Regions from separate parts of the Methylobacterium sp. GXF4 genome, predicted to be linked through region 2. Evidence: riboswitches for the same ligand, from Rfam matches in the RefSeq annotation. Region 2 holds a riboswitch; the other holds the start of a gene.

Region 1 (3,670 bases), on a different contig from region 2:
CGCCTAAGCGTTCGTTAACACCGCCCCCCGCCGGGCGGGATGGGCGCTGCCGGTCCGGACTCGCGATGAAGATCGGGTTACCGGATCAGGATAAATTGACCGGCACGCCCCGCCCTGAACGGGCGAGGCGTGCCCGGCCCTCACTCGGCGGCGTCGACGTAGAGCTTGCCGCCCTCGGCCAGGAACTCCTGCGACTTCGCCCGCATGCCGGCTTCGGCCTCGGCCTTGGACATTATCGGCGACGCGCCCACCACCTCGCCGGCCTCCTCCATCGCCAGCACCTCGGCGCGGAGATCCTGCGTAATCTTCATCGAGCAGAATTTCGGGCCGCACATCGAGCAGAAATGCGCGACCTTGTGGGCGTCCTTGGGCAGGGTCTCGTCGTGGTAGCGGCGGGCCGTATCCGGATCGAGGCCCAGGTTGAACTGGTCCTCCCAGCGGAAGTCGAACCGGGCGCGGCTGAGCGCGTCGTCGCGCAGCTGGGCGGCCGGGTGGCCCTTGGCGAGGTCGGCGGCGTGGGCGGCGATCTTGTAGGTAATCACGCCGGTCTTCACGTCGTCCCGGTCCGGGAGCCCGAGATGCTCCTTCGGGGTGACGTAGCAGAGCATCGCGGTACCGAACCAGCCGATCATCGCGGCGCCGATGCCCGAGGTGATGTGGTCGTAGCCGGGGGCGATGTCGGTGGTCAGCGGGCCGAGGGTGTAGAACGGCGCCTCGCCGCATTCCCGCAGCTGCTTCTCCATGTTGACCTTGATCTTGTGCATCGGCACGTGGCCGGGGCCCTCGATCATCACCTGGCAGCCCTTGTCCCAGGCGACCTTGGTCAGCTCGCCCAGCGTCTCGAGCTCGCCGAACTGCGCGGCGTCGTTGGCGTCGGCGATCGAGCCCGGGCGCAGGCCGTCGCCCAGCGAGAACGAGACATCGTAGGCCCGCATGATGTCGCAGATCTCGTCGAAATGCTCGTACAGGAACGATTCCCGGTGCCCGGCCAGGCACCAGCGCGCCATGATCGAGCCGCCGCGCGAGACGATGCCGGTGACCCGGCGGGCGGTGAGCGGCACGTGGGCGAGTCGCACGCCGGCATGGATGGTGAAGTAATCGATGCCCTGCTCGGCCTGCTCGATCAGGGTATCCTTGAACACCTCCCAGTCGAGCTTCAGCGGGTCGCCGCCGACCTTCTCCAGCGCCTGGTAGATCGGCACGGTCCCGATCGGCACCGGGCTGTTGCGGATGATCCACGAGCGGATGTTGTGGATGTTGCGCCCGGTGGACAGGTCCATGACCGTGTCGGCGCCCCAGCGGATCGACCAGACCAGCTTCTCGACTTCCTCGGCGGCCGACGAGGTGACGGCCGAGTTGCCGATATTCGCGTTGATCTTGACCAGGAAATTCCGGCCGATCGCCATCGGCTCCAGCTCGGTGTGGTTGATGTTGGCCGGGATGATCGCCCGGCCGCGGGCGATCTCGTCGCGCACGAATTCGGGGGTGATGAACGGCGGGACCGAGGCGCCGAAACTCTGGCCGTCGGCGAGCGTGGCCTCGGCGCCCGCCAGCATGGCGTCGCGGCAGGCATTCTCGCGATGGGCGACGTAGATCATCTCCTCGGTGATGATCCCGGCCCGGGCGAACTCGTACTGCGTCACCATCTGGCCGGGACCCGCCTTGCGGATCGTCCGCTCGGCCGGGCAGGGGGCCACGAGCTTGTCGCCGGCGAAGCCGTTATCCTCGGGCTTGACCGCGCGGGGCTCGACGGCGGCGTAGCCGCGCGCAGCGATCCAGGGCTCGCGCACGCCGGGCAGGCCGGCGGTGAGGTCGATGCGCGCATCGGTCTCCGTGTAGGGGCCCGACGGATCGTAGACCCGCACCGGCTCCTCTTTCGGATCGGACAGGACGATCTCGCGATAGGGGACGCGGATGTCCGACCGGCCCGCCGGGCTCGCATAGACCTTGCGCGATCCGGTGACCGGACCGGTGGTCACGGTCTCCGGGCTGCCTTTCACGTCCTTGGGAAGAACGGGTGCGTTCATCGTGGGCCTCTCCTCGTGTTGGAGTGCTCCGGACCACGCGATGGCTGAGATGAGATCCGGCCGCACGCAGGCAGCCGCAGGTTCCCGTCCCTCCGCCGGTATGAGCCGGATCAGGTTCAAGGGTCAGGGCAGCGTGCCCAATCTCAGCCCCCTGCAGGGCCCCCCTCGGAACGGTTCAAGACTCGGCCCCGGCAAAGGGTTTGTCAATGCTGCGGCAAGCGCGGAGGCTGACAGGACAGTGGGACTCGGTCTCAATGCTCCGGCGGACCCGCCGACAATGCGGTGAGGCCGCGCGCTGTCGGATCGGACTTGCCTCCCGGGCAGGTGAAACGCGGCTATAACCTTCGCCGCCTGAAGCCGCCGAACATCGCCGATGCGCATCCTGCTCCTGCTGCTGGCCGTCGTGGCCCTGATCTATCTGGCCGCGCTCATCGCACTCGCGGTGCTCCAGCGGCGGCTGATCTATCCCGGCGCCGCCTGGAAGGGTGAGCACGCGATCGGCCGCTTCACCCCGCCCGGGACCGAGCCGATCACCCTGACCACGGAGGACGGCGAGCGGCTCTTCGCCCTGTGGCGGGCGCCGAGGCCGGGATGCGGGGTCATCGTCAGCTTCCACGGCAACGGGTCCCGGCCGGAGCCGCACGCCGCCCGCTTCGCCGCGGATCCCTGGCGGGCCGCCGGGTGGGGCCTGCTGGCACCCGCCTATCGCGGATATCCCGGCTCGACCGGGACGCCGACCGAGGACGGGCTGATCCGCGACGGGGCGGCGGCGATCGCGGCCGTGCAGGAGCGGGCCCCGGGGGCGCCGATCCTGCTGCACGGCCATTCCCTGGGGGCCGCGGTGGCGGTCGCGCTGGCCGGGCGCATCGCGTCGATCGGGCTCTATCTTGAGGCGCCGTTCGACTCGCTCGCCCATGCCGTGCGGCTGCATGTCCCGCTGGCCCCGTCCTGGCTCCTGCGCGACACCTACCGCTCGGACCTGCGCATCCGCGGCGGGATCGAGCCGATCCTGATCGTCCAGGGCACCGACGACCCTGTGGTGCCGGCCAAGCTCGCGCGGGCTTTGGCCGAGGCCGCGGGGCCGCGGGCGCGGTTCGCGCTGGTCCCGGGCGATCACGTCTCGATCTTCGGCGTGCGGGATCGCGAGGCCGAGTCGGCGTTTCGCGGTCGCGTCGGAGCGGCCTGTTGTCCTGCGGACGGCGCCGTGCCGTGATCGGGTTGAGAGGAGGGATCGCTTGGTCGGACGCCGCTCCCGGCGCTGGAACGCCGACGATCCGGAGATGCCCGGCGCCGTCCCCCGGGCGGACCCGGTCTGCCCGCTCTGCGGCCGATCGATCCCGCCGCGCGCCCGCTCCAGCCTGCATCACCTCACCCCGAAGCTGAAGGGCGGCACCCACCAGGGCACGGTCCGCCTGCATCAGATCTGCCATTCGGCGATCCATGCCCGCTACAGCGAGGCCGAGATCGCCAAGCGCCTCGCCGACGTGGACGCGCTGCGGGCCGATCCCGAGATCGCGCGCTTCCTGGTCTGGATCCGCGGCAAGCCCGACGATTTCTACGCCGCCACGCGCATGACCCGGGACCGCCGTGCCGGCCGGCGCCGGGACTGAGCGCGCTGTTTACCTGGCGCTCAGCACATCCTG
Region 2 (3,670 bases):
GGCTGCAGAAGGCCGAGGACATGCTCTCCGGCCTCGCCGAGCGGCTGATCGCCATTGGCGTGCCGGTGGACCGGGCCTCCACGGCGATCGACACGCTGCACTCGGAATATGCCGGGGTCGGGCGGGTCTGGACCCGGGACGGCGGCACCAGCGTGCGCCTGTTCCCGCACGGAGGCCGCTCGCAGGAGGCCTATCTCAACAGCCCGTTCCACACGGTCCACGAGACCGGCGAATGGCTGATCCTCGACGTCGCCGAGACCCCGGACGACGCCTTCGCGATCATCCCAGACCTGAAGGCCGGCGGCTACACCCATTACGTCGTCGCGCCGCTCTTCTTCACCAACGGCACCAAGAACGGCATCACCTTCGCCACCAAGGCACCGGAAGGGTTCGGCGACGACGACATCGCGATCATGCGCTTCGTCATGCCGGCGCTCGCCGCCGTGGTGGAGATGCGCGTCCTCAACAAGCAGCTGGACCATGTCCTGCGGCTCTATGTCGGCGACGAGCCGCACCGCGCGATCCTGGCGGGCGATATCCGCCGCGGGCAGGTGACGCGGATCCGTTCGGCGATCCTGTTCGCCGACATGCGCGACTACACCCGCACCTCCGCCGACATGACCCCCGAGGAGGCGGTGGGGCTGCTCAACGTGTTCTTCGACTGCCTGGTGCCGCCGATCGAGCGCGAGGGCGGCGAGGTCCTAAAGTATCTGGGCGACGGCCTGCTGGCGATCTTCCGGGAATCCGGCGACGATCTCGGGGGCGCCGCCAAGGGCGCGCTCACCGCGGCCCAGAACGCTTTGGCCGCCCTCGACGAGGCCAACGCCCTCCACCAATTCTCGGTGCCGGTGGCGGCGGGAATCGCGCTGCACCACGGCGAGGCTGCCTACGGCAATGTCGGCTCTGGCTCGCGGCTCGACTTCACGGTGATCGGCCGGGACGTGAATCTCGCGAGCCGGCTCGCCCAGCTCAACCGCCTCCTGGGCGAGCCGCTTCTGATGTCGAAACCGTTCGTGGATTTTTTGTGGGGCGATCCGGTGCCGCTGGGCGAGCACGTGCTGGACGGCTTCCGCGAGCCCATGGCGGTGTTCCGGCCGAAATTCCTGCGGCCGCGCGCGCCGAGCTGAGCGGCGCGTCGTCTCTGCTCTTCCCTCCGTGCTGTGACGGCCGCCGGCCGTTTGTTCGCCCCCGCTCGCGCCACCGGCGGGCGCCGGGGTTGACCGGCGCGCCCCGCGCGACCAGATCTATGCCTGTTCCAGGGAGATCCCCGGCAAGGGGCTGAGAAACCGCTGGCACGTCCACCCGGACCTGCGGCGCGGAAATCCTTTGAACCTGATCCGGCTCATACCGGCGTAGGGATTGGACCGCGGCCGCCCGACAGGCAGGCCACAGCTTCGTACCGAAGCAGACGGCCCGATCTTCGCGACGGAATTCCGCGGAGATGACTTTGGCCTATGACCGCCCCGTTTCACCGATCGGACGCCGCCGTAGCCCGACCGGCCTGGCCGCGCAGGAAACCTTGCCCGCGCGGGCCGATGTCGCCATCGTCGGCGGCGGGCTGATCGGCCTGTCGATCGCGTGGCGGCTCGCCCGGGCGGGCCGCGCGGTGGTCGTGGTCGAGCGCGACACGATCGGGGCCGGCGCGAGCCTGGCCGCCACCGGCATGCTCGCCCCGGCCGCCGAGCACGAGCCCGGCTCGGATCCACTTCTGCCGCTCGCCCTCGAATCGCTGCGGCTCTGGCCGGCTTTCCGCGACGCGCTGGAGGCGGAGACCGGACTGCCGATCGACTATCGGCCGGACGGGACCGTCGTGGTCGCCATCGGCCGCGACGAGGTCGAGCGCCTACGCTTCCGCTACGATCTGCAGCGCCGGTCCGGGCTCGACGCCCAGTGGCTGCCGGGCACAGAGGTACGCCGCCTGGAGCCGGGCTTGCGCCCCTCCGTCACTGCCGGCGTCCATTGCCCGCTGGATCACCAGGTCGATCCGCGTCTCGTCATGGCGGCGCTGGCCGAGGCCTGCCGGCGCGCCGGCGTGATCCTGGTGGAACGCACAGCCGTCACCGGGCTCGACTGGTCCGGCGGGACGGTCACCGGTCTCCGCGCGGGCGATCAGGGCGTGGCGGCCGGCACGGTCGTCCTCGCTTCGGGCGCCTGGAGCGGGGAGGGCGGCCTGCTGCCCGAGAGCCTCGCCCTGCCGGTGCGCCCCCTCAAGGGCCAGTCTCTGGCCCTGCGCACCAATGCCCGCACCGGCACGCTCAGTCGGATGATCTGGACCGAGCAGGTCCACATGGCGCCGAAGAGCGACGGCCAGCTCATCGTCGGCGCAACCGTGGAGGATTGCGGCTTCCGTCCGGGCGTCACCGCCGGCGGCCTCTACGCGCTGCTCGAAGGCGCCCGCCGGGTCCTGCCGGGCATCGAGGAGATGGAGGTCGAGGCCGTGTGGAGTGGCTACCGCCCGACCTCGGACGACGATGCGCCGATCATCGACATCCTCGCGCCGGGCCTGGTCGCCGCCACCGGCCATCACCGCAACGGCTACCTGCTCGCTCCGGTCACCGCCGATGCGGTGGCCGAACTCATCACGCGGGGCGCGCTGCCGGAGATCGCCAAACCGTTCACCCGCTCGCGCTTCGACCAACCCGAACCCCGGAGGGCCTCGGCATGAAGCTTCTGGTGAACGGAGAACCGCGGGATCTCGCGGTCGAGACCGTCGCGGCCCTGTTCCGGGCCGAGGCCGAGGAGATCGGCATCGAGAGCCCGCAGGGCGTCGCCATCGCGCTGAACGGGCGCGTGCTGCGCCGCCGGGACTGGGACGAGACGCCGGTCACGGAGGGCGACCGCGTCGAGATCGTCCGCGCCATGCAGGGAGGTTGATCATGGACCAGAATGTCACGCCGCTGCGCGCCGAGGCCGAGGCGGATCGCTTCACCGTCGCGGGCGTCGAGCTGGCGTCCCGGCTGTTCATCGGCACCGCCGGCTACCCGACCCAGGCGATCATGCGCGACGCCGTCGCGGTCTCCGGGGCCGAGGTGGTGACCGCCTCGATCCGCCGGGTCTCGCTCCAGGGCCACGGCTCCGACACGGTGCGCATCCTCAAGGGCAAGCGCTTCCTGCCCAACACCGCCGGCTGCGAGACCGCCCGCGACGCGATCATGACCGCCGAGCTCGCCCGCGAGGCGCTCGACACCAACTGGATCAAGGTCGAGGTGATCGGCGACCGCGAGACCCTCTACCCGGACGTGGCCGAGCTGATCGAAGCCTGCCGCCACCTTGTGGACGAAGGCTTCGTGGTGCTGCCCTATTGCAACGACGATCCCGTGGTCTGCCAGCGCTTGGAAGATCTTGGCTGCGCCGCGATCATGCCGATGGGCTCGCTGATCGGCTCCGGCATGGGGGTGGCCAACCCGGCCAATATCGAGCTGATCTGCCGCCGGGCCGGGGTGCCGGTGATCGTCGATGCGGGTATCGGCACGGCCTCCGACGCGGTGATTGCCATGGAGCTGGGCGCGGCCGCCTGCCTGATCAACACCGCCATCGCCAAGGCCGACGACCCGGTCCGGATGGCCCGCGCCATGGGCCGGGCCGTCGAGGCGGGGCGCGACGCCTATCTTGCCGGCCGGATCCCGCGCCGGGGCAGGGCCGACCCGTCGAGCCCGCAGCTCGGCCTCGT

Evidence for each region. A riboswitch is a leader RNA that binds a small molecule or an ion and turns the genes downstream of it on or off. The one in region 2 is predicted to bind thiamine pyrophosphate.
Region 1: it holds a riboswitch for thiamine pyrophosphate, as region 2 does, so the genes downstream of both, thiC (phosphomethylpyrimidine synthase ThiC) here and thiO (glycine oxidase ThiO) in region 2, are expected to answer to the same signal.

What each region holds. Positions count from the first base shown of each region.
Region 1 is NZ_AKFK01000051.1:164,899-168,568, forward strand. Features, by position in the region: gene thiC (phosphomethylpyrimidine synthase ThiC) at 141-2,027, opposite strand; TPP riboswitch at 2,098-2,203, opposite strand; gene WYO_RS08710 (alpha/beta hydrolase) at 2,401-3,240, shown strand; gene WYO_RS08715 (hypothetical protein) at 3,263-3,637, shown strand.
Region 2 is NZ_AKFK01000086.1:10,236-13,905, reverse strand. Features, by position in the region: gene WYO_RS24760 (adenylate/guanylate cyclase domain-containing protein) at 1-1,127, shown strand, start outside; TPP riboswitch at 1,249-1,377, shown strand; gene thiO (glycine oxidase ThiO) at 1,442-2,665, shown strand; gene thiS (sulfur carrier protein ThiS) at 2,662-2,874, shown strand; gene WYO_RS24745 (thiazole synthase) at 2,877-3,670, shown strand, end outside.